2 regions of the Acholeplasma laidlawii PG-8A genome follow, and region 2 is predicted to be linked to the other one. Evidence: riboswitches for the same ligand, from Rfam matches in the RefSeq annotation. Region 2 holds a riboswitch; the other holds the start of a gene.
The links. Region 2 has a riboswitch for cyclic di-GMP ahead of ACL_RS05010 (hypothetical protein). Riboswitches for the same ligand answer to the same signal wherever they lie in the genome.
Positions count from the first base shown of each region.

Region 1: linked by a shared signal. The riboswitch ahead of ACL_RS05535 (InlB B-repeat-containing protein) and the one ahead of ACL_RS05010 (hypothetical protein) in region 2 are both predicted to bind cyclic di-GMP.

Region 1 covers NC_010163.1:1,172,778-1,189,823, forward strand. The annotation lists gene ACL_RS05535 (InlB B-repeat-containing protein) at 1-10,352, opposite strand, end outside; cyclic di-GMP riboswitch class I at 10,436-10,511, opposite strand; gene ACL_RS05540 (AraC family transcriptional regulator) at 10,856-11,704, opposite strand; tRNA gene ACL_RS05550 (tRNA-Cys) at 12,679-12,753, opposite strand; gene trhO (oxygen-dependent tRNA uridine(34) hydroxylase TrhO) at 12,859-13,815, opposite strand; gene ACL_RS05560 (ATP-dependent Clp protease ATP-binding subunit) at 13,984-16,110, shown strand; gene ACL_RS05565 (Ppx/GppA phosphatase family protein) at 16,151-17,041, opposite strand.
Region 2 covers NC_010163.1:1,030,324-1,047,369, reverse strand. The annotation lists gene uvrB (excinuclease ABC subunit UvrB) at 1-440, shown strand, start outside; gene ACL_RS05055 (LptM family lipoprotein) at 442-720, shown strand; gene ACL_RS05050 (M3 family oligoendopeptidase) at 740-2,497, shown strand; gene ACL_RS05045 (YveK family protein) at 2,549-3,292, shown strand; gene ACL_RS05040 (CpsD/CapB family tyrosine-protein kinase) at 3,289-4,044, shown strand; gene ACL_RS05035 (tyrosine-protein phosphatase) at 4,049-4,708, shown strand; gene ACL_RS05030 (DegV family protein) at 4,711-5,583, shown strand; gene ACL_RS05025 (NYN domain-containing protein) at 5,580-6,308, shown strand; gene ACL_RS05020 (EAL domain-containing protein) at 6,383-8,788, shown strand; gene ACL_RS05015 (bifunctional diguanylate cyclase/phosphodiesterase) at 8,785-10,185, shown strand; cyclic di-GMP riboswitch class I at 10,243-10,318, shown strand; cyclic di-GMP riboswitch class I at 10,403-10,479, shown strand; gene ACL_RS05010 (hypothetical protein) at 10,529-11,272, shown strand; gene ACL_RS05005 (hypothetical protein) at 11,274-12,212, shown strand; gene ACL_RS05000 (hypothetical protein) at 12,293-13,204, shown strand; gene ACL_RS04995 (S24/S26 family peptidase) at 13,312-14,001, shown strand; gene ACL_RS04990 (hypothetical protein) at 14,031-15,581, shown strand; gene ACL_RS04985 (hypothetical protein) at 15,597-17,046, shown strand, end outside.

The sequences.
Region 1 (17,046 bases), 140 kb from region 2:
ACTTCAAAATAAACACCTTTATAGGAATTACCATTGGTTGTACTATCAGCTAGTGCTAACCAGTCACTTTCATTTCTAATGAGGTAAGGATTTACCATGCTACCATCACCAACAATGAATGTATGTGTTTCAACGGATTTTAAAGAGTCTTCTCTAACGTAGTCAAAACTACTGTTAGAAAACACAGTAAATTGTGGATAGAATGATGTAGAAATTAAACTTGGTAACATTTTGTATTTATTAGGGTTTGCAAGGTTCATGTTAGTAACTGATAAAGCGTGCATACCAATCATTTGACCGTGGTATAACCCGTTTGTTCTTACATCACTAGTTTTATTACCTACTGGATATTGAGGTTTTTTGTAACCTGATAAATCGCTTTGGTTGGTGACATCTATATCATAATAAATGGATGATAAATTACCGTTTTCAATGAAACCGATAATAATACCAATGTCTTCAACACTATAGATTTCACCAAATTGGTAGACACTAGAAATTGAACCTGTGTTCATATAAGCAACAATACCTGCAGCTTGACCTTTTTTACTTAAAATCATACCAGCGTTATAAGCTTCACTTAAATTACCAGCACTAAAGTTACCAACAATACCAGCGGCATTTTGGTTTGTAGCAATAATCTGTCCACTATTAAATACTTGATAGATAATAGAACTATTAGTACCAGCAATACCAGCAGCAATACTATCTTTTGCAAGAATATGACCGCTGTTATAACTATTAGAAATTTCACCCATATTATGTCCTGTAATACCGGCAACGTTACTAAATCCAGTAACATCATTTCTATTATAGGCATCCATAATTACACCATCATTTTGACCTGTAATACCACCTGTATATGATCCATTGGATGTTATTTTTCCTTGGTTAGTTACACGTTTAATTGTACCTTGGTTAAATCCTACAATACCACCAATATCATTACCCAGTGTAGAAGTAATATGTGCATGATTATAAATATTTTCTATTGTACCTAAGTTTCTACCTGCTAAACCACCTAAATATGCATGTCCACGAATATTACCAGTAATGACCATGTTAGATACTTTAGCTGTTTCACCGATTGTGTGGAAGATACCAAGATATTCTGAATTTGTTGAAAGTTCAATAATAAATCTAGCTTGTTTACCATCAAAGATACCACCAAAGTTATATTCATTTGAACCAATTGGAGTATAACCTAGATCTTCTAAGGTTAAATCAATTTGCGTAACTTTCGGTGCTACTTCAAAATATTTACCAACGAACTCATGGCCATCTCTAACATAATCACCAATGATCATCATGTCGTAACCATCATAAATAAGATATGGATTTAACTTTGTTCCTAAACCTTCTAACTTATTATACGTAATACTTTCTAGTGAATCTTCTACAAAAACATTATATGCATGATCAATGAATATATATAGTTCTGGGAAGTAGGTTGTAAAATCTGTTCCTTGTTTGGTTTGATATAAACTTTGATCAAAGTTCATTTGTGTAATATCATCACCTAAACTATAGATAAATGTCATTTCACTTAATGTCCTAGCACTTACATGTGCGCTGTCTTCTACATTATAAATGGCATGTTTTACTAATTTATTTGAATCTAATTGTTTCATATTTTCTATTTCTGTTGAATTATAATATGCATTTGAAATAAGTCCCTTATTTTCTACTACAATACCAGCAGCATAGCTATTTGCAGATAACTGGCCACTATAGAAAATTTCATTTATTTCACCTTCATGGATTGCAGCTATACCTGCTGCATAACTATTTGCAGTAATTGAAGTGGTTGCGTATGCATGTTCCAAACTCCCTTTAAAGTGACCAAATAAGCCACCAACATAGTTTGATTTAGAGGCATGAATTACACCACTTGAAAAGACATTCGTTAGAATAGATTCGGTTTCAATATAACCAATTAACCCACCAACATAGTTACTAGATGCATAAATTGAGCCCATAAAATATGTAGCATTTGCAGTGATTGTTTGACTGTGTCCTATCATACCACCAACATAACTTAATCCTTCTACTACGCCCTTTAAGCTAATATTTAATAATTCAGTTATTTGGCTATCTCCTGCTAATAAACCAACATAATCATGACCAGTTACGACCATATCTTTAATGTAAATATTAGAAACAACACCATTTAATCTACCCGCAAGTGCTCCAACGTAATGTTTACCTTGTACTTCTCCTTCGAGTAGAAGATCTTTAATCAGTGCATCTTCTGATACAACACCAAACAACCCTTGATAATCCTTATTTGGGTTTTCTATTTTTAAGTTTATAGTTTGATTACTTCCATCAAATGTAGCCTTAAATGGATTACTATATGTACCAATTGGTTCATATAAGTTTTTAATTGGTTCAAAATCAATAATTGCATCTTGATAGACTTTATAGACTTGATCGATAGTATCTAGACCATCTTTAACTGCAATACCTAATCCACGTAAGTCATAACTGCTATATATTAAATAAGGGTTTATTGAAGTACCTTCACCATAAAGAAGTGGATGCATTACAGAGTTTCTTGAATCAGTTGTAATGTGTGATTTAGATGATGTTTCAAATACTTTTAGTTGAGGATAGAATGCATCAAATGCTTGACTTTGTCTTGATACAAAGACACCTGTTTCAAATGTTACAAATAACTGTTCAGATGTTAATTGATTTTTATACACTGCATTTGGACCGATAGTGGATGGTTTAAAGTATCCACTTGTATCATTTAAGATAGGTTCAATGGCAAAGTAGGCATTTTCTATGACACTCACACCATCTGTTCTACCATATAAACCTGAAATATAACCACTTCTTTCAGAGGTGATTGGACTTGCTTGATAGACGTTATATAAGTTACCACCTAAATAACCTGCGATACCACCTGTACCTCTTAGTGATGTACTTAAAGTAGAATGAATATTACCAACGTTATAGGCGTTTTTAATCATTCTATTTCTTACAATACCACCTGTAATACCACCTACATAGACACCAGTTGATTGTATATTTCCTGTATTAAATGTGTTTATGATGTCATGATTTGCATAACCTGATATACCACCAATATAGTTAGTACCTGTAATATGAGCTAGGTTATAACTATTTTCAATGATTCCATAGTTTCTACCTGATATACCACCAATAAAGTTAGTACCCTTAATACTACCTTCAACGCTGACATTCTTCACATAACCGTTTGATCCAATAACACCAAATAAACCTTGGTATTCAAAGTTGTTATTTAAGTTAATATTAAATTTGACACCTTGGCCATCAAATGAACCTTGGAAATTGACACTGCTATTACCAATTGGTACATAAGGTATATCTAATAAGGTTAAATCAATATAGTCTACATCACTTGCTACTTTAAAGTAAGTATTTAACAAGCTATAACGTGCCCCAATCATTTGACTTACAGATTCCATATCATAATGCGTTCTAATGATATATGGATCTTCAAAAGTTCCACTACCTTCATTAAACTTACTAATGGTTACACTATCTTTAGAATAATCTTTAATTGGTTTATATATACTCTTTGAAAAACCTTTAATTTGTGGGTAATATGCATAGAAACCTACACTATTTTCAAATGTCCATTCATTTTCAAATACTAAGGTACCACTGTATAGTTTGTGACTTACAACACCATAGACACTATCTGTATTACCTTGATTTCCTGTTGCAATAAACGGTTTTGAATATCCTGTAATATCAGGGCTAACCTCTATTTTAGATTCATTGTAGTAAAGATTATATAACTCAGAAGCGTTTGATCCTACAATGCCGCCAACATAGGATGTCCCATAGATATTTGAAGATGCATATCCATCAGAAATAATGCCCGTATTATTACCTGAAATACCACCGATATGTTCGTTTCCTCTTACACTACCAATTGCGTAACTTACACGAACTTCTCCGTGGTTTGAGCCGGTTATGCCACCAACATTATCTTTACCTACTAAATCTGCTGTTGTAAATACATTTTCTATAACACCATAGTTTACACCAGCAATAGATCCTACAAAGTTATTTCCAGTGATACTTCCAGATACACTTAAATTCTTGACGTGAGCAGTATCTCCAAGATAACCAAATAATCCTTGATAATTTGATGAAGTATTCATCTTTACAACAAAATTCGTATGCGTACCATCAAAAGACCCTTTAAATTGTGTAGCGATTGAACCAATAGGTTTATAGTTCACTTCATAAGTTAGATCGATAACCGATACATCTTCTTTAACTTTAAAGTAGATACCTTCAAAATCTATACCACTAGAAACTAAGTTAGAAAGTATTTCCATGTCATATTTATTGACAATTACATAAGGAACATCAAAACTACCTTCACCTACAAAAACATAGGATTTAACAGACTCGATAGAGTCTTTTTGAACGCGCTCACTTAGGTGAGTGCTAAATACTTTTAATTGTGGATAGAAAGCTTCAACACCATTTGTTTCAATAAATACCCATTCATTACTATCTAGTGTCATATTAGATTGTCCTTTAAGCCCGACAATCTCTGTTTTACTTAAACCTTTAATATGTTCTTGATTGAGCTTGTTGCCAATGGATTGAATTGGTACATTATATCCTGTTGGGACTACGATGGAATCAATAATAGATGCATCATAATAAATATCTGATTCAAAGGTTGTACCTTCAATACGACCAATCAAGCCACCAAGATAACCTGTATTTTTACCTAAAATGACCCCAGCACTATAACCTTGAGAAATTTGACCGTTTCGGTGTGCACCTGTGATACCACCTATATAAGTTGCTGTTGTTGTACCTTCAACCATACCTCTGTTATAAACATAAGAAACATTATTAGCGTTATATAGATAACCTACAATACCACCAACTACTTGAACACCTTTAATATGTCCAAAGTTAAACACTTTACTAATTGTACTTGTTTGACTAAAACCGATAATACCACCAATATCTCTTGAGATTGCAGTAACATTGGCCATATTATAGATATTATTTATATTGGAGTTTGTGCTTAAACCAATTAAACCACCAACATATCTTGTACCTAAAACTTCTGCATGATTAAAAATATTAGATATACTTGCACCATTGATTTCACCTGCAAGGGCACCAACATAATTTCTACCATGTACTTTACCAGTAATTTCAATATTTTTAACTTCTGCGTTTTGACCTAAATAACCAAATAAACCTAAGTAATCTGTTGTAGTTTTTAATAATTCAATTTGGATTGTCACACCATTACCATCAAATCCACCTTTAAATTGTTGATTGATGCTTGCACTGTGACCAATACGTTCAAACCCTAAACCTTCTATCGTTAAATCAAGTAGACTTACACCATCTATTACCTTAAAGTATATGCCATCTAAGTTATTAGATTTAGTGATGTCTGATAAAGCCTTCATATCCGCTTCATGACGAATGATATATGGGTTTGACTTAGAACCAGATCCATTCGCAAACCTAATTACACTTGTATATAAGAGTGCATTTGTGCGTACCACACTACTTGCATGTTCTGCAAATGATTTTAATTGAGGATAGTAATCATATAAGCCATTTGTAGGGCTTAACTTCCATAAATCATTACTTAATAAAATACCTTCTTGACTAAATACTTCTATACCTGTTAATGCTTCTTTTTCAACTTTAAAGTGATTAAATACAATTAGATTTCCAACAGCGTTATTTGGTTTAATAAAGCCATCTAAGATATCATCATAATAAATAATTGTACCATTATAATTTAAGTTTGAAATGAGTTCATTAGAACTAAATCCTACAAGTGCACCCACATGGTTTTGACCATGGATCCTACCACCATAATAACCTTCATGAATGGTGCCTTCATTAAATCCTACAAGACCACCAACACCTTGGCTACCTGTAACATTTCCAGTACTAAACATTGTGTCTAGACTACCCTTATTATAACCTACTAAACCACCAACATTTTGGTTACCTGTAACATGAACCTTCGCATAGACATTTTCTATTTGTCCATCATTTTTACCAGCAACACCACCAACGTAGTTATTACCTTTTATAGTTCCTGAAACTGATAAATTTGAAATGGATGCACCTGATGAAAGTTGACCAAATAGACCAACATAGTTTTTATCCATCATATCAAGTTCAATGATAAAGTGTGTATAGTCACCATCAAAGTGACCCTTAAATGGTACATCTTGACCAATTGGTTTATAGTTTGTTCCAACTAAATTCATTTCAAATACATTTGGTGCAACGATATAGTATTTACCAAGTGCATCATATTCATGTGATATAGAGTGTGAAAGTATTACCATATCATCTACATTTCTAATTAAATATGGACTTTCTTTTGTACCATCACCAGTAAATGGATTAGTTCTTGTTGAAATAATTGAATCATTTACAACATGTTCATTTGCATTTTCTGCAAAATATTTTAATTGAGGAAAATATGCATAATTGCCTTCAATTTCTTTAAAAGTCCATGTGTTTAAATTAAAACCTCTTGTCAGCATTTGATCATTAAACATGGTTGCTTTATCAAGACCTTGGCCACCTAATGCATCACTTGGTTTAACATACCCTGATAATGGTGTAAAGGTTCTTAACATGGTGACTTCATAGTAGTTGTTTGTGTTTGTTAAATAACTTCCACTTGCTGAGGCATAGACCCCACCAACTCTCGATTTAGACGATACATACGCTGCATTATAGTTATATCTAATATTGGAGTTATTTTGGTAGCTTGCTAGTATTTGTCCAACAATACCACCCACTAAATCTGCTCCAATAACTTCACCTCTATTATAAGTATTATAGATATGACTTTGTAATCCTGCAGCCCCGACTACACCACCTACATAGTTTCCTGTGGATGTTACTTTAGCGTGGTTATATACGCGTTGTACGGTTGCACCTGTCATGTAACCTACAACACCACCGGTGTAGTGTCTTCCTTCTATACTTGCTAGGTTATAGACGTTTTCTACAGTACCACTAACTTGGTATGCCACAACACCTGATACATAATCATTTCCTTTAACAGATCCTGTAACATATAAGTTTCTTATCACACCAACACCAAAATAACCAAACAGTGCTTGGTAATCTTTTGTAGTATCTAAGGTATTTATATGAAACTCTGCGTTATTTCCATCAAACGTTCCATAAAATCTCTTTGTTGGTGTTCCAATGGGTTCGTAATCTTCAAAGACGAATCTTGTTACACCATCTGCTACCTTAAAATAGAACCCTTCAAAGGTATTCCCGTTTTTGACTTTGTTATTAAGTTCGATAAAGTCTTCTTCATTATAGATAATAAACGGCATATCCGATGTACCCATACCATCTTTAATATCTAATGTGACTGACTCTTTAGATCTAGTTTTAGTTGTTGCTACTTCATTTTGACTAAATACTTTGAGTTGTGGGTAATACCCTAACTCATCCGTTTTTTCTTCAAAGTAAAAGTGTGTATTAGGTAAGAGTGCACTACCTTGAATCATTTGGCTCGTATTTTTTGCGTGTAATGCTGTTTCTAAACTTGATGGTTTGATTAACCCTTCTGGTTGATAATAATTAGCGATTACGATAACATCGTAATATAAATTGGTAAGTCCTAAGTAGCTACCACCTGAGGCTACTCCATATACACCACCAACAGATCCTTTACCCGCTACTTTACCTCTACTATAAACATGTCTTAAATAACTATTATTTGTATATGCTGCATAAATACCACCAGTAATACCACCGACATAAGTACCACCAATAATCTCACCTATATTATAGGCGTAATCTAATATACCATTATAGTAGGTTTGACCGGTAATACCACCGACATAGTTTTCAGTACCTGTGATGTTTGCTGTATTATATACATTTTGTACTCGGCTTCCTGTATGATACCCTACAATACCTGATACATAATTTCTACCAGTTACACTTCCAGATACCGATAAGTTTTCTATCACACCTGTTGTGTGATAACCAAATAAACCTTGGTAATCACTATCTGGTCGATTAATATCCAATATAAAGTTTGCACCATTTCCATCAAATGAACCTAAAAATGGTTTAGTTGGTGATCCAATTGGAATAAAGTTTCCTAAATCAAATTCAGTTAAACCTGCATCGACTTTAAAATGATAATTTAAATAAGTATTTCCTTTAGACACTGCCAGTGATAAATCATGCATGTCTTGTTCTGTCTTTATTAAAAACGGGGTTGTCTTTGTACCGAATCCATAAGATACATCCATTTTTACTGAATCTATGGAATCGAGTTTAATTTCCACATTTGGATTGGTTGTAAATATTTTTAGTTGTGGATAATATGCATAATCCCCTGATTTTGCTTTTAACTCCCAAATCGCTGCGTTATACCCTAGAGTAACGAGTTCACTAAACAGTAAGAAGTCTGAGGTTTTACCTTGTGCAATATTTGTTGTGCCTGGTTTGTTATAACCTAAACCTGGGTCAAAATCTGTAAGGATGGATGTATCGTAATAGTTATTGGTGTCTGTTAAATAACTTCCACTTGCTGAGGCATAGACCCCACCAACTCTCGATTTAGACGATACATACGCTGCATTATAGTTATATCTAATATTGGAGTTATTTTGGTAGCTTGCTAGTATTTGTCCAACAATACCACCCACTAAATCTGCTCCAATAACTTCACCTCTATTATAAGTATTATAGATATGACTTTGTAATCCTGCAGCCCCGACTACACCACCTACATAGTTTCCTGTGGATGTTACTTTAGCGTGGTTATATACGCGTTGTACGGTTGCACCTGTCATGTAACCTACAACACCACCGGTGTAGTGTCTTCCTTCTATACTTGCTAGGTTATAGACGTTTTCTACAGTACCACTAACTTGGTATGCCACAACACCTGATACATAATCATTTCCTTTAACAGATCCTGTAACATATAAGTTTCTTATCACACCAACACCAAAATAACCAAACAGTGCTTGGTAATCTTTTGTAGTATCTAAGGTATTTATATGAAACTCTGCGTTATTTCCATCAAACGTTCCATAAAATCTCTTTGTTGGTGTTCCAATGGGTTCGTAATCTTCAAAGACGAATCTTGTTACACCATCTGCTACCTTAAAATAGAACCCTTCAAAGGTATTCCCGTTTTTGACTTTGTTATTAAGTTCGATAAAGTCTTCTTCATTATAGATAATAAACGGAAAACTTTGTGTCCCTATTCCGTCAGTAATATCCACCTTAACAGATTGAATTGAGCTGTTTTTCTTATAAGCTAGCGTGTCGTTAGGATGATTAATAAAATATTTTAATTGAGGATAGAATCCAAATCCCTCAGTCCTAGGTTCAAAATGCCAATAGTCTCCATGAAGTGATTTAGAATCCATATCATAAAGTTGTTGACTATTTTTTGCATGTGCTGTGGTTTCTAGGCTAGATGGTTTAACATACCCTTCCGGTTGATAATAATTAGCGATTACGATAACATCGTAATAAGCGTTTGTGAGACCAAGGTAACTACCACCTGAGGCTACTCCATATACACCACCAACAGATCCTTTACCCGCTACTTTACCCCTACTATAAACATGTCTTAAATAACTATTATTTGTATATGCTGCATAAATACCACCCGTTATACCACCAACATACGTACCACCTATGATTTCACCTGTATTATAGGCGTAATCTAATATACCATTATAGTAGGTTTGACCCGTAATGCCACCGACATAATTTAGTGCACCATTTATAAACGCTTCATTGTAAACATTTAGTATTCTACTATTTGTATGGAATCCAGCAATACCAGCAACATATGATTTACCAAAAACTCTACCACTTACAGATAAGTTTTCAATCACACCACCATTTACATAGCCAAAAAGACCTTGATAATCACTTTCAGGTCTATTAATGTTTAATATAAACTTGACACCGAAACCATCAAACGTTCCAGCAAACGGTTTAGTCGGTGATCCTATTGGAATAAAATTGCCTAATCCAATTTCATTGACCGTTGACGATACTACAATAACTTTACCAGCAAATGTATTCCCTGCTAAGACAGCCTGAGATAAAGCATTCATATCTTCAGCATTACTGATGATATAAGGATTTGTCTCGGTTCCATCTTGGCCTTCTGCCATAAAAATAGACGCACCATATGGCGTTCTATAACTAATAGTAATTTTTTCTTCATTGACTTCAGGTGACTGATTTGGTTGATTTAAAAGAATTATTAATGACGTTAAACATAAGATAACTAAGCAAATTGCTATATTTTTTTTAACTCTTATACTTTTCAAATATAGTACCTCTTCATCCTAATAATTAAAAAAAACCATGTATGCTACACATGGTTATAAATAGTTAAAAAAATTTATCTTCATTATGCAGCTGGCTACCATTTTCAAGGCCCTATAGTTTTGCGCCCTATATTTTCATATAGTTTGCCAAATATTAATTTGGATGTATGAGTTAATTATAACAAAGCTATCAATCTTAAACAAGTAAAACTATAATTTGACGACCTTATTAACCATTGTTTATTATTTTTCCGATGATAATTAGCTATTCAGCTTATTTTTACTACAATTCACCACACTTATTTGCAATATCTAGGAAACTACTGTTAATAATATTGATAAAATTATTAGAGAAAATTTTTTTTGTTTTGATTAATTTCATAAATTATTTTACCCCTTTTCCTTATTTCCACTATTTACTTGGTTTTGCCTATCTAATACCCATATAAGTATACCATTTCCCTATTTGGGAATTCATAAATTGTAGTTATTGGATTAATGCTTTATTTATGAATTGCAAACCATATCTCTTGGGTATTATCTGCACCATAAGCTTCAATAACAGGAAGATCTGCTAACTTGTATTCAGAATTAGGTAACCAAATACTATAAAAATCTTGATATGTTTTTTTTACATGTACCTTTTTCTCAACATTAAATACAACCCATGTTGATTTAGGAAAATCTATAGCTTTAAAATTATCTACTTGCGGATCATCCTCTTTGGTAACTCCCACAATATATTTCATTTCTCTTGACTTACCCCATTGTCCATTAGCAGCAATACCAAGGATACCACACGGTTTTAAATTAGTTATCATACCCATTAGTGTTTCCATTGTTCCATCTTTTTTAACCGTTTTCCACATCTTTGGTACTTCTTCAAATGCGTTTTCTGTTAAAATATCAAACTCTTTTCCATAAACTTTAAATCCACTTAATTCTTCAATTCGGTAGTTCATTTGTTCTTCTCCTATAATTTTTATTTGGAATGATAGTTTAGGAGTTAAATTAAGTTGTACTATATTTTTTCTTACCTCTGATGGCAAACATCCATGAAATGTTTTAAAGGCTCTAGTAAATGCATCTTGTGAACTATATCCATACTTAATAGCAAAATCGATAATTTTTTCATTAGATTCTAAAAGTTCAATACCTGCTTTTGATAGTCTTCTTTCTCTAATATAGACGCCTAGAGTCTTTCCAGAAATATATGAGAAAACTTTTTGAAAATTCTCAAATGAACACATCATAATTTCAGATAATTGCTGACTCGAAATACTTCCATCTAAATTTTTTTCAATATATTCAATTGATGCATTTAACTGTTTAATCCAATCCACTTCTATCATCTCCACCTATATTATATTAATCTGGCAATTTTATTACTCGCCTTTTTATGACTTTTTTAGTCGAATCCAACTAATTAAAGTATACTTTTATCTTCAAAAATAATAACCATAAAATATAAGAAAGAATGATGAGTTTTTTAGAGTTTGATTTTTAATTTGAGTGGTAAGAAAACAATAGGAAATAAGCAGTTCGTTGGTATGAATCTCGTTTTATTGATTTTTTCATATTTACTTTTGCATATCTATTACCCATGCAAGTATACCATTTTCCTATTTGAGACGTCATACACTCATGTTATTGAACTTATGAAGTATTCATTTGTATTATTGAGAAAGTATTCTTGACACTACCAAAAATTATTGTCGTACGATCAAATTAAATTGAATTAATACCATTTTCTTGTACTTTATGTTCTTTGTAGTTATTATATCATTTGTTGATTCATTGATGCTATATTCAGATGCATCAGAAGATACTTCTCACAATAAAAAAACTCTATTATCAAATAAAGTTTCATTGTTAAATAGTAAAAAGATACTCCCTAATTATGTTAAAAGGATTAAGAACTTCAAGAGTAATCACTCTATTGATGAATTTAAAAATATCATTGATAAAGTTAAAATTATTGATGCATTAACTTTTGAAATAAAACTCTCTTTGGTTAATCTTGAGTCAATTAATTATTTCGTTACTCATTCGACCATATCAATTAAGATAGGCAATCTAATGAAAGAAATTAAATATTATATTGTTCTCTAATTTTTTAGATATGGTTCAATCACTTATCACGGACTTTTATTCAAGTGCTTCAATCACTTATCACGAGCATAGAATTTTTAATAAACAAATATTGTTTAGGACTATTGGCGCCAATTTAAAATGTCATCGATAGCCCTTTTTTAATAAAAAATGCCCTAAAAGGGCATAATTTGGTATTATTTGGTAGTTTTTTGCTACCAATTAAAGATTTCTTTGGAGGCCCCGATCGGATTTGAACCGACGCGTCAAGGTTTTGCAGACCCATGCCTTACCGCTTGGCTACGGGGCCAAACACGCTATTATATTATACGTTTTGAAAACGTAAATGTCAATGATAAAAACAACCTACAAATGGGAGAGACTAGTTTCACACATTTAGTAGGTTGTTCTTCTTTTATATTTGAGTTTCTAAATTTGAAGCTATATGTTGTAAAACAAAATCTGTTGTTAGATTATGTTTTTTAACATAGCGATTATTTGGATGAATTCTACAAGCATGTGAACATGATCCTAAATATTTTTCTTCAGATGCTTCACTTGCAAGTATTTGTTTATTACACTCTGGATTTCCACAGTTAATATATCGTTCACATGGTTCGTTTGTAAAGTAATCTCTACCAACTACGACATGCTCGTGTTTATTGATATCCACTGCAATACGTTCATCAAATACATACATTTTACCATCCCAAAGTTTGCCTTCAGTATCTTTACTTGTACCATAGTTGTGGATACCACCATGCAATTGACCTGCCACATTAAAACCTTCTTTAATTAACCAGCCGCTAAACTTCTCACATCTTACACCACCGGTGCAGTATGTTAGAATTTCCTTGTCTTTAAATTGATCTTTGTTTTCTCTAATCCAGTCTGGTAAATCTCTAAAGTTTTTAATTTCAGGTTTGATTGCCCCTCTAAAGTGACCCAAATCAAACTCGTAGTCATTTCTAGCGTCAATAACTACTGTATTTGGATCTTGTAGTTTTTGATAAAACTCAATAGGTTCTAAATACTTACCTGTAATTTCAAGTGGGTTCACATCATCTTCTAAACTTAAGTTCACTAATTCTTTTTTAACACGTACATGCATTTTACTAAATGCGTGTGCATCTACTTCATCAATTTTAAAGAAGATATCTTCAAAACCTTGAAGACTTTTTAAATAATCCATGTAGTTTTCTGTTTGTTCAAATGTACCTGATAAGGTACCATTAATACCTTCACTAGAAACTAAAATACGCCCTAGTAAATCTTGGCTCTTACAATAAGCTAAATGCTCATCTTTAAACTTTTCTGGGTTTTCAATGGCTGTATACTTATAATAAAGAAGCACTCTATAATTTTTTTGCATTTAAATCTTCCTTTTTTGTTCATTCATTTACCGGTTTATTATACATAATTGTGGTATGTCTTACAAAAGATTTGCCTATATCACTCATTATTAGCACTCATCACTTGACAGTGCCAATTATTCGGCATATAATAATGTTATATTATAGAATTTTAAGGAGGAAATAATATGCAATTTAACCCAATGGATGATTATTCAAAAGATCCTGACATTTTAAAAAAGTTCGGTAGAAATATTGTAGAACTTGTTAAAGAAGGTAAAGTCGACCCAGTGATTGGTCGTGAGGAAGAGATTAGACGTATTATTAAAATTCTATCTAGAAAAACCAAAAACAACCCTGTTTTAATTGGTGAACCGGGGGTGGGTAAAACAGCGATTGTTGAAGGCTTAGCTAGAAGAATTGTTGATAAAGACGTACCTTTAAGTCTGCAAAATAAAATTGTTTATGAACTAGACTTAGCTCAATTAGTTGCTGGTGCAAAATTTAGAGGTGAGTTTGAAGAACGTTTGAAGGATGTTTTAAATAAGATTAAAGAAAGCGATGGCCAAATCATCTTATTTATTGATGAATTACATAATATTGTAGGTGCTGGTCGTGCAGATGGTGCAATGGATGCCTCAAACATCTTAAAACCAATGCTTGCACGTGGTGAACTTCACTGTATTGGTGCTACAACATTAAATGAATACCGCTTATATATTGAAAAAGATAGTGCACTCGAAAGAAGATTTCAAAAGATCACTGTGACTGAACCAACTATGGAAGATACAATTTCTATCTTACGTGGACTTAAAGATCGATTTGAAGCACATCATGGTGTGCACATCTCTGATGGTGCCATCATCGCTGCTACAAATCTATCAGCACGTTACATTACAGATAGATTCTTACCAGATAAAGCAATCGACCTTATTGATGAGGCTTGTGCTTCTATTCGTATGGAAATTGATTCTATGCCAGTGGAACTTGATGATGTTCAAAGAAAAATACTACAACTAGAAATTGAAAAATCTGCTTTAAGTAAAGAAACAGATACATTAAGTAAAGAGCGTCTATCTAAAATTAAATCTGAGATTGATGATTTAAAATTAGAGGAAGCCAGTCTAAAAAGTAGATGGGAAAAAGAAAAATCTCAACTTAATTTATCAAAACGCAAAAAAGAAACCTTGGAACAACTTAAAAACGAACTTAATACTGCTTATAACGAAGGTAACTATTCTAAGGCTGCAGAACTTCAATACTCAAAAATACCTAATCTAGAAAAAGAAATATCTGAATTATCAGATACTTCAACAGATGATAAACTTCTAACAGAAACTGTTACCCCTGAATCGATTGCTGAAATCGTAAGTAAATGGACCCATATACCTGTAACAAAACTAGTATCAGGTGATAGAGAAAAACTTAGAAACCTACGTTTAAGCCTAGGTAAACGTGTATTAGGTCAAGATCATGCACTAGAACTGATTAGTAACGCCATATTACGTCATCGTGCAGGTATCAAAGATCCAAATAGACCAATTGGTTCATTCTTATTCTTAGGTCCGACTGGTGTTGGTAAAACAGAGGCTGCTAAAGCACTTGCTGAAAATTTATTTGACTCAGAAAATCATATTGTTCGTATAGATATGTCAGAGTATATGGAATCACATAGTGTCTCTCGTTTAATCGGCGCACCTCCAGGATATGTAGGTTATGATCAAGGCGGTCAACTTACAGAAAAAATAAGACGTATGCCTTACGCAATCGTCTTATTTGATGAAATTGAAAAGGCACATCCTGAAGTCTTTAATATCCTACTTCAAGTATTAGATGATGGTCACTTAACAGATGGACAAGGTCGTACAATAGATTTTAAAAATACTGTCATTATTATGACATCTAACATTGGCAGTCAATATTTACTAGAAAACGCAAGTGATGCCCAAGAAAAAATAGATAAACTGCTAAAACAATCCTTTAAACCAGAATTTTTAAATAGAATTGATGAAATTATTACATTTAACTCACTTGGATTTAAAGTTCAAGTGGATATCACAAGAAAACTACTCAATGAACTTTCAGAAAAATTAAAAGAAGAAAACATCTACATTACATTGGGTGAAGATGTTCAAAAATACGTTATCAAAAACGGATTTAATGAACAATTTGGTGCAAGACCACTTAAACGTTATATCCAAAGAGACATAGAAACATTTATCGCAAAAGCAATCATTTCAGAAGATGTACTGCCAAATCATCACTATGAAGTTATTGTAGACAATGATACATTAAACATTAAATTAGTCTCATAAATTAAAATATCCCTATCACTAATTTGTGATAGGGATATCTTTATTTTTGGATTTGTTCTAACAAGTAACCTTCTCTAATACCTGATTTACTTACAATAATTTCTTCAATATTAAAGAAATTCATTAAAGTTTCTAAAATTATTAGACCTGGCATAATCGTATGAATACGTTCTGGAATCATACGAATAATGGATAGATACGTCTTTTTCTTAGTAGGATCTATCTTTGAAATTAAATCTTGAATGTTTTGACGTGTTAACTTATCAAACTTCTTTTGGTAAAAGTTTTGTAGTAAAACAAGGCTTGCTTGAACAGTTCCACCTATACCATAAGCTACTTTCACATCTACTTTATCTACTTTATGTAGTTTTAATGCTGCAACGACTGCAGATGAAATACGTTCTACTTCATGTGTAGTTGGAAAAATTTCTTTGACATAGGTAATATAGGTGTTTAATGACCCTAAATTAAGCGATACAGAGTCTTTAAGCTTACCATCAGTTACGAGTGATAACTCTGTGGAACCACCACCAATATCAACAATTAACCCTCTATCAATTTTGTGATTAAGTGATACACCTTTATAGCCATAATAGCCTTCTTTTTCTTCATCTAGTAGTTCTACTTTCATCCCTGATGCTGTTTTAATACGGGTTAAGATTTCATTTTGATTACGTGCTTCTCTAATCGTTGCAGTCGCAATCATAAATAGTTTTTCTAATTTATAACTTTGACTTACTTCCATAAAATCTTTAACAACTCGAATCACAGAATCGATACCTAAATCAGATAAATAGCCTTCGGGTAATAAGTAACTCGCTAAACCTACAACTTCTCTTTTTGAAAATATATTGGTTAGTTTATGATTCTCATACGTAAATATTTCTAACCTAAGTGAATTAGATCCTAAATCAATAATGCCATAGTTCATATTAA
Region 2 (17,046 bases):
TAGACTTACCTGAGGTAGGTTTAGTTGCTATATTAGATGCTGATAAGCAAGGGTTTTTACGTAGTGAACGTTCCTTAATTCAAACCATTGGTAGAGCTGCTAGAAACATTGATGGGACAGTCATTATGTATGCAGATACTATTTCAGAATCGATGCAAAAAGCAATTGATGAAACGAATCGTCGTCGTAGTATTCAAACAAAATATAATGAGACGCACCATGTTACACCAACTCAAGTAGTCAAAGACATTCGTGATGATATATCTATTAAAGGTGTTATCACAGATAAAGATCTAGATAACCTCAAACTAGATAAGAAACAAAAAGAAAAAGAACTTAAACGCCTAGATACCTTAATGCGTCAAGCAGCTAAAGATCTAGACTTTGAAAAAGCAATGGAAATAAGAGATTTAATATTTGAATTAAAGGCGGATGAATAAAATGAAGAAAATAATAGCACTTATTATAGTACTAACATCTGTATTTCTATTGGTTGCTTGTGGTAACCAAGATATGGGATGGGGAAATTACACCTATAACTACGCATACATAGAAATTAGTGATGGACTCTATGTAGAAGTTGAAATCGAACGATGGAAAGATTATGAAGATGGTATGATAGAAATCTATACAAAAGATCAAAACAATCTACTAACACATAGTCATAATGTCATCATGTCAAAAGAGCGTATTACATATTTAAATATTCAAACACCATAAAATAAAAAGGACAAAAAACATGAAAGCAATCAACTGGGATTTAAACGATTTATATAAAGGTTTTGATGAAACCTTCAAAAATGATTTAACTAAGTTAGACAACTTAGTTCAAGCGATGGCAGCACATTTAACAAGTGAAGTAAAAGATGATGTTAAATATATTGAAGAAGCACTTAAATTTGATGAAAAGATCACTGTATTAGGTTGTACGATTGGAAGTTTTGCTTCCCTTACATCATCTACGGATGTATCTAATAATGAAGCACTAGGCTATTTATCTAAATTAAGCCAAATTTACAGAGGTTTAACAAAACCAAGTGTTGTCTTTAGTAGATATTTAACAACTGTCAATTTAGATGAACTAGCAACGAAGTCTGAACTTATTAATAAATACTTATATAACCTGAAGAAAGACCAAGACGGCGCTAAACATTTATTAAGTGAAGCAGAAGAATCACTATATGCAAAACTAAGTGAACTAAGTTCTCGTTCTTGGAGTCAAATTCAAACACTTGCAACTTCTAATATGATGATTGAAATTAACGGTGAAGAAAAAACCTTTTCAGACGTTAGAAATATGGCTTATGACAGTGATCAAAAATTACGTAAACTTGCCTATGAAAAAGAATTAGAGGCTTACGAAAAAGTAGATGACTATGTAGCACTTGCATTAACAAACATCAAACGTGAAGTAAATACCATGAATGAATTAAGAGGTTATGAATCTGCTTTAGAAAAGACCCTTGATCAATCCAACATGAAAAAAGAAACACTGGATGCAATGATATCTGCAATGAAGGACTTTAGACCTCGATTTGCAAACTACTTAAAAGCAAAATCAAAATACCTAGGACATAAAGGTAGCCTACCTTGGTATGATATGTTTGCTCCTGTCGGCAACTTAAATAAAACATATACCTATGATGAGGCTAAATCATTAGTGTTTAATGCATTTACATCATTCTCACCAAAACTTGGTAACTTTGCACAAAAAACATTTGATAAAAACTGGATTGACGTATACCCTAAAAAGGGTAAACGTGGTGGTGCATTTTGTTCAAATCAACCACAAATTGGTCAATCAAGAATATTATTAAACTTTACTGGTGCACTAGATAATGTATCTACACTTGCTCATGAATTAGGACATGCTTATCACGGTGAAATTATTTCTGATAACGCACCACTTCATTGGAGTTACTCTATGCCTTTAGCAGAAACTGCATCAATTTTCTGTGAAGCTATTATGAATGATTTCCTACTTTCAGGTGTGAAAGATGATAGTGAAAAATTATCTATTTTAGAAATGGGCTTACAAGGAGATACACAAGTTATTATTGATATTCTTTCTCGTTTCCTATTTGAATCAAAAGTATTTGAAAGTGCAAACCGCCCAATTTCTAAACATGAAATGAAAACTTGGATGTTAGAAGCTCAAAAAGAAGCATATCAAGATGGCTTAGATCATCAAAACCTACATCCATACATGTGGTTAGTTAAAGGACACTATTATAGTGCAGGTTTAAACTTCTATAACTTCCCTTATGCATTTGGCCTTTTATTCGGAAAAGGCTTATATGCTCAGTACTTAAAAGATAAAGAAGCATTCATTAAAAACTATGATAAATTATTAAAATTAACAACAATGGCAGATGCAGAAGATGTAGCAGCATCTATGGGTATTGATATTACAGAGAAATCATTCTGGGTAGATTCACTAAAAATGATTGAACAAAATATTGACCAAGTAATTGATTTGTTTAAAAAATTAAGCTAATGTGCTATAATAAATTAACTATATAGAGCAATTTAAAAGGGAGATTTTTATATGGATTTAGAAAATAAAGAAAATCAGGAGTCTGGGCTAAGTTTAATGGATATTATATCTATTATTAAATTAAACTGGATCATGATTACATTTTTCACATTATTATTGGGTGTACTTACATTCGCTTATGTAAGTCGTTTTGTAGAAGATAGGTATAAATCAACTTCTGAAATACTGGTTCAAGTACCAGTATCAAGTGAAAGAGTTGATTCTAATACTTTAATCAATTCACAAAGATTACTTGATACCGCAGCAGAATTTGCAAGAAGTCCTCATATAGTAAGAAAACTAAGAACTGAGGAATATCGTAGTTTAATCACAAATGTAGAACATCAAAGTCTACTTGATTCGATGTCAGACCGTGACATTATTAGTAATATTTCGGTTGCTTCATCAAGTACATCTTTTATTATCAAATTTAGTTATAGCCACTCTAATGCTGATTTTACACAAGTGATTACGTCAGTATTAACTACAATTTTAATAGAAAATGACATTTTAATGTTTGAAGACTCATTTATAGAGTTATCACCAGCAAGTGATCCGGTTGATGATTCACCAAATAGAATATTATATATTATCGTAGGTTTAATGGGTGGTGCAATTATTGGTATCGGCTTAGCATTTATAAAACACCTATTTAATAACTCTTATATGACCAAAGAGCAACTTGAACAAGGTACTGGTATTCAAGTCATTGGTGTTATTCCTGAGTTTTTTATTAAAGAGGGGAAGAAAAAATGAGAAGACGTAAATTATTTCAAAAAGAGCGTATTGCTGAATATGATCACTTAGTAACGTATGAATCACCTATGTCTTATACTGCAGAAGCTTTCCAAAAGGCATTAGTGAATTTAGAGTATATCAACGTTGATGGTAATTTTAAGGTCGTCCAATTTACTTCAACGCTAGCTGGTGCTGGTAAAACCACATTTATTTCTAACGTTGCCCATTTAATTGGTAAAAAAGGAAAAAAAGTTGTTATTGTAGATTTAGATTTAAGAAAACCTAAGATTAATAGAATTTTTAGATCACCTAATGAAAATGGTGTAACAGACTACTTAACTGGTAAAATCGACTACAAGACATTAATAAACTATTCTGAGAAGTTTAGTGTTCACTATATTGTTGCTGGTGAACGTACAACTGCAGTTGTAAACGTCTTAGAAGCACAAAAATTAAAGGATTTAATTGCTAGATTAAGAACGGAATTTGATTACGTTTTACTTGATTCACCTCCAACTATGGCAGTTTCTGATGCCTTATATATTTCAAGATTAGCAGATGGTGTATTATTTATAGTTGCTCAAAACGAGACGAAACGTACAGTAATTAATGAAGCAATCCAAACTCTAAAACAAAACAAAGTGAATATCATCGGGATAGCATTTACACAAGTAGATGTTAAAAATAGTGATTTATTATCTTATACATATGGCTATGGTTATGGATATAATTCATCACTACAAGATGATCTTGATAAGGAAAAATCATAAGCATATGATGGACATACATACACACATTTTACCTGGTGTAGATGATGGTGTACAAACATATGAAGAAGCACTTGCAGTATTAAAACATCAACTACAAAGTGGTGTTAATAAGGTTATTATTACACCACATGTACATAATAGTAGCCAAAAAGTTTCGTCAAAAGAATATGTTAAACTATTTGCTGATTTGAAAAAACGTGTTGAAGTAGATTTACCAGAAATGACGCTTTACTTAGGATATGAAGTTAAATTTAATCAAGAAAAATCAAAAGAGTATCATAACTTTGTTTTTCAAGGTTTCAAAGAAAAATATCTATTAATAGAATTTTCTGTTCAAAATAAAGAACCAATTCACGATATTGTTTACAACTTAGTGGCAAAAGGATTTACGCCAATTATAGCGCACATTGAGCGCTACTTATATCTAGATATGTTTGATGTAGAACGTATAAGATCACTAGGGGCAATCACTCAAGTTAATAGTGGAGCAATATTAGGTTTAGATGGAAAACAATTTAAAAAACAAGCTCAAAAATACTTCAAAAAGGGTTTAGTTGATATCGTCGCTAGTGATTGTCATAATCTAGATTGTAGAAAACCCAATTTGATGGAAGCCTTAAAAAAAGTTCCGAAAGATTTTAAAATGAAAGTATTAGAGGTATAAAAATGTCAAAATTTATAATTTTAACAGACTCTACAACAGATTTACCTGAACATATCGCACAAGAACTAAAATTACATGTAATGCCGCTAAAATTTAATTTAGATGGTAAAGAGTACATGAACTACTTAGATAATAGAGAACTTGACCCTACAGAGTTTTTTGAAAAACTTAAAAATGGAGCAAAACCAACAACTTCCCAGGTAAACCCTGAAGAGTATGTTGAAAAATTAACACCCATCTTAAAGTCGGGACAAGATGTTTTAATTCTAGCATTCTCATCCGCATTATCAGGTACATTTAATAGCGCAAGAATTGCTGCAGAAGAACTAAGAGAAACATTTAAAGATAGAAAAATTATGCTACTTGATACTAAAGCAGCTTCACTAGGTGAAGGATTAATTGTCTATTTAACTGCAAAAGAGTCGATGGATAAAAAACTAACCATTGAAGAAACTTATGAATTCGCAAGTAAGTTAGCACCTACGGTTGCTCATTGGTTTACAGTAGATGATATATCTCATTTAGTACGAGGTGGGCGTGTTTCAAAAGTTGCAGGTTTTATTGCAACGGTTGCAAACATTAAACCTATCCTACACGTTTCAGATGAAGGGAAACTCATCTCACGTCATAAAGCCATTGGACGTAAACGTGCAGTTAAAGGCTTATTTGAGGAAATGCAAAAAACTGCTAAACCAGGTAAACAAACAGTATTCATCTCTCATGCAAATGCACTTGAAGATGCAAATAAGTTAGCTGAAATGATAAAAGAACACTTTGATGTTGAGTTTCTTTTAATTAATACATTAGGACCAGTTATTGGTGCTCATGCAGGACATGGTACACTTGCACTGTTCTTTATAGGTCAAAATAGATGAGGACAGATAGAGATTATACGATTGCACTCTTAATTGATGCAGATAATATCTCACCAATTTATTTAGATATTATTATAAATGAAGCTAACAAACATGGAAAAATCACCAATGCCCGAGTTTATGGGGATTGGAGTCAAGAAAGATTAAAAACATGGCGTAGTAAGGCTGAAAAATTCAGCCTTACCTTCGTCCAACAATATGCAAACCTATCAAACAAAGGTAATGCTACAGACTTTACGTTAGTTATTGATGCTATGGATCTTCTCTATTCTAATAAGGTGAATGCATTTTGTATCGTCTCAAGTGATTCTGACTTTACGAAATTAATTATTAGATTAAAAGAAGATAATATGTATCTAATTGGTATGGGTGAGTCAAAAACTCCAGAAGTATTAGTTAATTCTTATGAGCGTTTTTACTACATCGACCAAATTCTAGAAGCGTTAGAACCTAAAAAAGAACGTAAAGACAAAAATGGCAATTCTTTAATCCCTAAGAAGGAAACAATTATTAAAGAAGTTAAAAAAATTATTGAAGATAACTTAGAAGACGATGGTTGGGCGTACTGGAGTATAGTCGCTGACCAACTAAGAAAGAAAAGCCCTGGTTTTGACCCTGTAAACTATGGTTCTAAACTAAAAGCTTTAAACTTCTTTAAAACATTTAAAGACTTCGAAGTTAAGAATGAAGATAAGGTAGCATATATTCGAATTAAACATTCGTAAATTAAACCATCTAAAATCATAATTTTAGATGGTTTTTAATTGGGTGTATCAAGATTTTTCAAAAATCATGTATAATGAATATAAAATTAGTATTTATTTTTAACTGGTGGGAGAATAAATTGACGAAATCAACTAAAAACTTCATGTTAAGATTATTTATCATTTTAGGCTTTTTACTTGTTGTATATAGCCTGTTTTATATTTTCATCTTAGACACAACCCTTAAAAATGAAGCTAATCGAATCTCTTTTGAAACACACCAAATAGAATATGACATACTTAGCACAAGAATCGATGTGTTAACAGAAAGTTATAGTGCAGGTACGCTTACATGGCCTACAAAAGATTATGATCCATCCACTTTAATTGTAAGTGAACTATCCAATTATGAAATTAATCGATTATCTGATATCTTTAGTGATGAAACATCAAATCTAACCTATCTAATCTTAAAGCATCCTACACTTAATCAAGTAACATACAAACCATTTAGTGAAGTGCTAGCAATGGTGGGTTTAAGTTTTGGTGACACAGGTTTTGTATTAAATTCTAACGGTATTGTTAAATACCATTCGAATGATGCAGTAAATAACACAAACCTATTTGGCTCAAACTATTTTCCGACATCAGTTTATAGCAACTTAGATACCAAGTTAAGCCAAAACGAGTTTGGATTTTTAAATTATACGCTTGATTCTAAAACATATGTATTATCTTATTCTAAAATAGATAGTGATTATATTTACTTAAGTGTTGATGATCAATATGACTATTTAGTACTTTTTGTACCAGTTATTTGGAGTTATCTAGCACTAGGACTACTAATCCTTGCAAGTTTTGTAGTATTTAGTTTGATGGTTGTCAAAAGACGTTTTGATGATGATATTGTGTTTGAAAAGATTACTAAAACACTAAGATCTGATCTTATCATGATAGAAGCTGGTGGTTTAGGTCAAATACGTAAGATGAATAAATTATTTCTAAATCTAATAAAACATCATGAAATTAAGTTATTAACTGATCTAACCAGTGAAAAGTTAGATATGCCAACCATATTGAAAACAAATAAACCATTTTATATGGATTGTGATAAGTTGGACCCTAAAATAAGAGTTAGATTTTTAGTTAATAAGTATGCAAGAAACTATCAACTCATAGGAGAAATTATTGATAGTACTTCAAATGTATTAGATAAATATAAAGATTTAGCTTTAACACATCCAGATAGCGGACTAAAAAATAAATTAGCACTAGAAGAGATGATAGAAACGCTTAATAGAAAAGATCGCTTTAGTTTGATTGTCATAGGTATTAAGTCTTTTGATGAAATTTCTAAATCCATTGGACGTCAAAAGTCACAAGAAGTAAATAAAGTATTAATTGAATTATTTCAGTCTAAGATGTATCCAAATATGTATTTATTCCATATCGAAAAACATGAGTTTGTCATACTTCAACAAAAAGATGTTAATTATGATGTAACCGTTGGTTGGGCAAAACAAATGATGGAGTTAGTTGATACAAAGATTTTATTACCCGATTTACCAGTAAAGTTAGAACTATTAATTGGTATAGTACATAATAAAGGTACCATCACTAACGCATCAACTAAAGAAATACTAGATGCTGTTGATGTAACTTATGAACGTGCAATCGTATCTACTACAAATAACTTAATGATATATACAGAACGCTATCTGGATTTAAGAAATAGAGCAAACCAATTAGAAATAGATATTAGAAAAGGTATAGAAAACGATGAGTTTCAAATGTATATGCAACCACAATATGACTTGCATGAAAAACGTGTAGTTGGTTTTGAATTACTGCTTCGTTGGCATAATCCAAAATATATAAAAGAATCTCCTGCAACCTATATTAGACAAGCAGAAAAATCTAATTTAATCATCGACTTAGGGCGAGTGATTAATGATAAGGTCTTTAGAATAGCGAAGTCTTTAGAAGGTATGGATATTGATGTTTCATTTAATATTTCACCAAGACAATTACTTCAACCTGGTTTTATTAATGAACTGATTGCTTTAAAAGATAAGTACCAAGTAGATCCAGGTCGGATTGCAATTGAGCTTACTGAAACACTACTTATTTTACAAATGGATGTTATTGTAGAAAAATTTAATGCACTAAAAGAACTTAATTTTAAAATCCAACTTGATGACTTTGGTACGGGCTACTCTTCATTAAACTACCTTAAACGTCTACCGATTGATAACATAAAAATTGATAAATTATTTGTTGATGAAATTGAAACATCTAGTAAAGCAAGACAAATTTTAAAAACAATGATTGCTTTAGGTAAGAATCTTAAAATGGGTGTTATTATTGAAGGGGTAGAAACTGATAAACAAGTAGAACAAATCAGGAAAGAATCAACTGCTATTATTCAAGGTTTTTATGTTTCACAAGCACTTCCTGAAAAAGAAGCATTTGAGTTTATAAAAAAGAAGGTGAATTTATGACCGATATACTTTTGATGTTCGGTATAGTAGTTGTTATTATAGGCCTTATTATAGGTTTATTCTTTTTACTTAAAATTGAGATTAGAAAATATAAAGATGAAAAACTTCTATTATCTGAAGAGGTTGTTTCAATAGATGTATTTAATCAATTGATTAACCGTGCTATTAAGCGTCGTAAGAAAAAAGATGATCCTTTTACCTTAATGCTAGTTGATTTAGATGAGTTTCAAGAAATTGTAGATACTTTTAATAAAGAAGAAGAGACATTTATCGTTTCTTATATTTCAAAACACATTAATAGTGCACTACCCGAAGAATCAGTTATTGCTAGAGGTGAAAAACCTGACCGTTTCTATTTATATATACCTGCTTCATTTGATCACTCTAATATATATAATTTAGCAAAAAGTATTAAGATAGAAGCAGAAAAGAAAATTCAAATTCTTGACAAAGTTACAATAAAGAAAACTGTGTCTATGTCGATAGCTACTTATCCGCTTCATGGTGAAAATCTAGATTTATTATACCAATCACTTGAGATTGCTCTTTATATGGTCAAAAGAAGTGGTGGTAATGACATTAAGTATTATTCAGAGGAGTTAAGTCAAACTAAAGAAAGTTTAGACTTATTTCACGAACTTAAAAATGCTAAAAATAATAAAGAGTTCATTTATTATTATCAACCTATCATCAACTTAAAAGATATGAATAAAGTTTATGGACTAGAAGCATTACTTCGATGGAATCATCCTAAAAAAGGGATATTAGCACCTTCTAAGTTCCTGCATCTTGCAGAGCAAACAGGAGAACTTGATGATATTGGTAATATTGCAGTTGAACAAGCACTTGAACTCTTAGTAGATTTAAGTCAACAAAGACTTAATGATGTTGTAATTAATATTAACGTTTCACCTAGACAAATTTTAAATGAGATGACATTTACAATTTTTCAACGACTAGTTGAAAAGTATCGTCAAGATGCATCAAACATTGCAATAGAAATTCCTGACTTTACACTTTACAAGAATAATCAAGTATTTAGAAGAAATCTAATAAAGATTAAAACTCTGGGATTTAAACTGGCTATAGATATATCTACAACTGACTATGATGTCATGGATTTGGTTGAAAGATTCCAAATTGACATGATTAAATTCAACAAAGATTTCTTCAAACTAGAACAAAATTATAATTTTAGAAAGTATTTAGATATGATTATTGAGTTTGTAAAGAAAAAGTCTTTAATGCTTGTTGCAGAAGGTATTGAAGATCAAGCCATGGTAGAGATGTTAACTCTAAAAGGTGTAGACTATGGTCAAGGGTATCATTTAACTAAACCAATGAATGTTGTTGATACTACCCAATTTTTAAAAGCTAGAAAAGAATTAGAAAAATAAATATAATGATGTAAAGTTATTGACAAGCAATAAATTACTTGATAGAATATGAGCGTATCATAAAAAAGGCAAAATTAGGGTAACTTAATGACGCAAAACTACAGGGTCCAAATTAGGATAGCCAGTTGCTATATAGCAATTGGTTTTTATTGCTTTATAAGACGTTTTAAGTACAATTTGTTGACAAATTTAATCTATATGCTAAAATAAGCATGTGTAAAGTTTTTGGCAAAATTAGGGTAACCTAATGACGCAAAACTATAGGGCCTATATATTAGGCAGCCAGTTGCACTTATCTAGGGTAAGCAATTGGTTTTTGTTTTAATAAAACGAGGATGCGTATATGAGGACAACTAAATTTTGGGGGATCAATAGCACTATTAGAAGATCAACCAGAACATCTAAATTCATATTCCTGCTCATACCGTTATTTGGATTTCTATCCTTAACATTAGGTGTTGTATCGTTTTATGGGCAAAATACCGGAGACTACTCAGTTAGGATTGATGACTTTAGTGGACACTCAATTAGAATCTCTGAAACAGAAGATTTTAAAGATACAAGAACTGTGTTAAGGTATCCAGGTACTGCGTTTGTCAATCAAGCATCTTATTCGGGTATTATGGCATTTCACTATCAAGAAGCGCTAAATACAAATGGATATTATCTAAAAAATGTTTTAGATAAAGATAGAGAAGTTGTAGCATTTACATTTTATGTTAAAAACATGAATCAAACAGCTACAATAAACCGTATTAACTACAAAATAGTGTTTGAAGAATTAAATAATCATATTGAAGAACACTTAAGAATTATGGTCGTAGTTGATGATGTAAGAGATGTCTATGAATTCCAACCATTTAGAATAGATGACGTTTCATCCTTAAGGTTTAGAAGTAATTCGGTTGCAGTGGATTCAAATATATTTGAACTCAAAGCAGGCGATGTTTCAAAGGTTACAGTATTTATTTGGATTGATGGATATTTGGAAGAATATTTAACATCAAAAATAGGTAAATATACTGAAGAAGAGTTACTTGGAGGATCATTAAAGTTAAATATGATCTTAAGTGTAACAGGTGAATAAAATGCATAAGAAATTTTATTTACTCATTATATCGTTTATGTGTGTAACAATTACACTATCTACTACAGTATATGCATGGTTTTCAATATCTAAGACAAATATGATTGAGGCTATTGAAATAGGTATTTCATTAGACGATAACATTCAACTGTCACTAGATGGTATTACTTATCATAAAACTATAGATAATAAGATGTTATCGGATGTTATTGGTAAAAACCCAGTATTATCATCAATTACTTCACAAGATGGTAAAAACTTCTTCAAAGGTCCTTATGAATTAACTAAAAGGGCAACTAAGAATGATGATTATATATCCTTTGATCTATATTTTAGATTAACAAGTGATAATCCAAATGTAAGAGCACACCAAAAATTCATATACCTATCAAATAAAATTGATCCTGTATATGATGAAGCATCTACTCTAAAAGGTACATATGTTACATCTAAAGGTAATAGATGGACCAACCCAATCGCATTTCATGATGGTATGGGTATCATACCTGCAGGTACAAATCGTTTGTATTATGCTAAAAATGCTGTTAGAATTTCAAGTGATAGTCCAAACCCTGATATATCATTCATATATGATGTATCTGAAGATAGATACCGAGGATTTGGAAAAGTATTTGGAGCATATGATTATTTCATGAAGCGCTTAGGTATTGAATTACAAATACCACCAGCACCAACGAATGAAATCTATGAATTATCAAAATTTTCACCACTGCAAGATGATATAGCACTAGATAAAACAAGCTTACTTGCAGAGTTACAACTCATATCAGAAGATAATGGAACTTACATTTATCAAGGTATGACAACAATTAATATTTGGCTAGAAGGATGGGATGCAGATGCATTTGATCCGATACTAGATGATAAACTACTTATTAGTTTAAATATAAGATCAGCCAGATATGTTGAAGCATCATAAAAATATAAGGTTATAAATGGTTAAAAGCCAAGTAACAAAAATAAATAATAAAAAATTCCCTAAATAAGGAGAGGAAAAAAATGAAATCATTAACAAATAAATTAGTTATGTCGGTACTAGCATTAGTACTAACAGGCGTGGCTTTATCCGTAGGGGTATTAGCATGGTTCACAATTAATAATAGAGCGACTATTGAAGCTTTCACAGGTACAGTTCAAACCGGAGAAGGTTTCTATGTTTCACTTGATGGAACTACTTGGAAAAACACTTTAACAACTACTGAAATGCAAACAGCTGCAGGTGCTGTAACATTTGTTCCATTAACATCACAAGATGGTATAGCTTTATATGATCTAGGATCTAGTACAGCTGCAACTGCTGGATTCATTGAATTTGACTTATTGTTTGCAGGTTCTGCAAACCTAAATAATATCATTATAGATTCATTAACACTTAGTGGTACACAAACTTCTTGGATTCCAGGTATATATGTACCAGGTACTAGACAAACAGGTGCTCCAGATGCAAATACACCAATCCTTGATTATGTGTCAAATGCAGCAAGAGTAAGTTTCCAAGATATGATTACTACTACAACATCAACAATTTTTGAGCAAAGTGTTGGTACTGACACAAATAGTCTAGGTTTTGGAACTTATGCTACAAATGAAGCTATCTTATTCTATAACGCTATCATGGATACTGATCTTGTTGAAAACGACTTTGATACAGCTGCTGCTGCATTAGCTCTTAAACCAACAGAACAAGCTGGTAATGGACTTACTGTAGTTGTTGCTGCACTAAATCCGAACGGAACTGTAATTTCAGGATATACTTATGATACATCATCATTAACTGCAATTGGTGGTTCAAGTGCAAAAGTTGGAGCTATTACAGTTAGAGTTTGGGTTGAAGGTTGGGATCAAGAAGCATTTAACGCGATTCTTTCTGGTGTTTTAACAGTTAACTTTAATTTTACTGCAACAGCTTAATATTATTGATTATATTGAAGAAAACCTTGAAATCAATTAAGGTTTTCTTCATAAATTAAATTAAAAGTGGTATGATATAATCATAAAATTAAAACGAGGTATATCACATGTCAAGTAAACAACGAGTCTTTAAGTATTTAGGGATTGTGGGTAATGTTGTATTTTATCTATTACTCTTAATGTTATTACTCTTTTCAATATCCAACCTAACAGTTAGAACCGAAAAAGATTTACCGAATATTTTTGGTAAAGGCTTCGTTTCTATTCTATCTGGATCGATGGAAGGTGAAGAGAAAGACAACTTTGATACAGGCTCCCTAGTATTTATAGATATTCTAAGTGATAGTCAAAAACAAAACTTAGAAGTTGGTCAAATCATTGTATTTTATGATAACGTTCAACGTATACATATCATCCATAGAATCAAAACTATTACAGGAGACACAGTAGTAACTCAAGGTGATGTCAATGCACGTATGTACGGCTCATTTGATGGTACAAACTTTGATCCTAATATGCAATTAGAAGCATCTAGTCTAGATGATGTTATAGGAAGATATACAGGACATTGGTCTGGTGTTGGTAGTGCAATTCAAGAAATACGTACGCCAAACGGATTAGTATTCTATGTCATCTTACCACTGTTTATTCTATTTACATTTGAAGCTGTTATCTTAATTAGATATATATTAAGACGCAACAAAGAAAAGTTAGAATTAAAATATGCTCTTGAAAAAGAAGCACTTCGTTTAGAATTAGAAAAAGAATTATTAGAAAAACACAGCAACAAAAAATAAACTATTAACATAAAATAAGAAGGTCAATTATGAGTGAGTTTGCAACTTGGTACATAGAATTCATCCAAACTGTTTTTGAGTATGTAGCATCATTCTTTGCAACCATATTTAATGCATTCTACTATGCTTTATGGGTAAATCCATCGAACATGTTAGATTCATTTGTAAATGCAAGCATGAACTTTAACGCTTTGGACTGGATCATTGGTATATTAATACTAATCATCAATTTCATATTTATTGTATCACTAGCTTACTTTATCATCGTACTATTGCGTAGATATTTTAGATTCGTGAAAAAGGAAGTTTCTAAAGACGATCTTTTAATTGAAATCACAGAACTTAATCAAAAACTGATTGATGTAACTGATGAAAAAAATGCAATATTAACACTTAAATCAAGTGACCTAGGATTACCTATGAATCGTCGTAGTGTAACCGGTACATTAGCTAAGTTAAACGAGGAAGAGGATGAAAAGTTAGAAGAACAAACTTCACGTTTTACAAAGCTTATTGCAGTGGATGAAACTTACCATATGCAAGTACTTCAAACCAACATGACAGAGTCAGATATGCTTAACTTAAATCAACTTGTTGATAGATTTATTAACTTTGCAGCATCACAATTAAAATTATTTTATTCGCCAAAAATTGTTTCAATATTTTTTGCAGGTATGGGGTCTTCAAAGATTATTATCTTAGAAGGGATCTCAGGTACTGGTAAAACGTCTCTACCTTATTCTATGGGGAAATTCTTTAATAACGATACTTCAATCATTTCTGTGCAGCCATCATGGCGTGATCGCGCAGAAATGATTGGATATCTAAATGAATTTACCAAAAAATTTAATGAGACTGACTTCTTAAAATCTATTTATGAAGCCACTTACCGTACTGACCTAAACTTTATTGTATTAGATGAGATGAACTTAGCGCGTGTTGAATACTACTTTGCTGACTTCTTATCTATATTGGAAATGCCAAATACAAGTGAATGGGAAATTGATATTACATCAGATACTGTTCCAGGTGATCCAATACACTTAAAAGAAGGAAAACTACTGTTACCACCAAATATTTGGTTCATAGGTACAGCTAACCGTGATGACTCAACATTTGCAATCACAGATAAAGTATATGACCGTGCTGCATCTATTGAATTATCTGTAAGAGCAGATTACATTGATGCACCATTCACAGATTCAATTCATGTCACACATGATTACATGGATGCATTATTTAAAGAAGCAGTAAAAATGAACCCGATTTCTCAAAAATCATTAGAAAATCTTAAAAAAATAGATGAGTTCATTACGCAAAATTTCCAAATTACATTTGGTAACCGTATTATGAAACAAATCAATACATTTGTGCCAATATTCGTTGCTTGTGGACAATCTGAGGTAGATGGTCTTGATTATATTATAACTAGAAAAGTATTACGTAAATTTGAGTTCTTAAACTTACCATTCTTAAGAAAAGAATTAGATGAGCTTATTGCTTTAATTGATAAACTATTTGGTAAACAATCATTTACTGAAGCACGTAATATGATTAACAACTATAAGAAACAAATGTAGAAAGGTTGACTCTATTTGAAAAATAGCTATGATTTAGATTTATTCTACACCATGTTAATCTCAAGACTTGATGAACTCGAAGAAGATACTGACTTTCCTGTTTACTTTTATCAAGGTTTATATGATGGCGTAAATAAACTTAAGCAAGTAGAGACAACAGAAACAAAAAAGTTCGATGATCACTGGATATTTGCTATTGAATCATACTATCCTTATGTAGATAAAATATTACGAAACTACAAATCAGCCTTAAGAGTTGAAGAGGAAGTCGTAATTGTTGAAAAAGCAAAGAAAACTACATCTAGAACTGTTAGACACTTAGCTGCAAATACACACTTACTCAAACTACCAGACAAAGATCAACCAACAACTGAGGTTATGCCTAAAAAGCTTTTAGTTGAATTTTCAGAAGATGAGTTTGGTATTTATGAAAATAGATTTGTTGCAACTCTGATTCAACGTTTAGTAGATTTTGTCTCAAGACGTATGAGAATACTTGAAGAAGACGTTAATACTAAAAAGATTAAAGAGTTAAATAATACCATTGAGTTATCCATAGATAATTCAAAATATGAAATTAATATAGATTTAAGAGAAGTTCAAACTATCGATCAAGGTAAAATTGAAGAAGATAATCAAAAGTTATTAGCACGTGCACAAGAACTTCACAAAAAGTTAGCAAATGCTTTAAATACTGAATTCATGAAGACGATGCGCAATTACCGAAAGGTAAAAGCCCCAATCATGAAAACACAAATCATCTTAAAAAATACGAACTACCGAAATTGTTACCTACTCTGGCAATACTTAGACCAGTACAATAGTTTAGGGTTTGAACTTATTCGTGATGTAAAACAAAAAAGATTTAATGAAACATATCGTAAACACTTAAGTCAAAATGCATTATTTGCATTCTCAACCATGATGTTTCATGATGTTGTAAGAGAAAAAGACCAAAAGTTATTAACCAAAAGTTTTAAGGTGAAAAAAGCAGAAGAAATAAAACTTACTGCGGATGAACTTAAAATCGATCCTGAAAGCTATAAAATTGAAGATACTTTGATGAATGAATTTTACTTAAACAAGACAAAACAGATGTTTAAGAAAACTATTGATCAGTACATGCAGACAGAACCTAAATATGAAGTCGCATTAAGAAAAGCTTTAAAAGATACGATAGAAATAACAAACAGTCTTTATGCATCTTATTTTGAAATCAATCAAGACGATGATGTCTTCGATAGATTAGTTCAAGAAACTAACCCTAAAGATGACTTAGATAGTGCAGATGAAAAATTTAAAATTGCATCTATCGTAAGACAACTAAAAGAAGCTGATTACAAAAAAGCAATCGCACTAGAGAAAAAATGGTATCAAACAACACTTAGATATCAAAAAAGATTCTTCAAGTCTGTTAAACTAGACAGTGATGAAAAGCTTAAAAAAGAAGCTAAAAGAGTTAGTG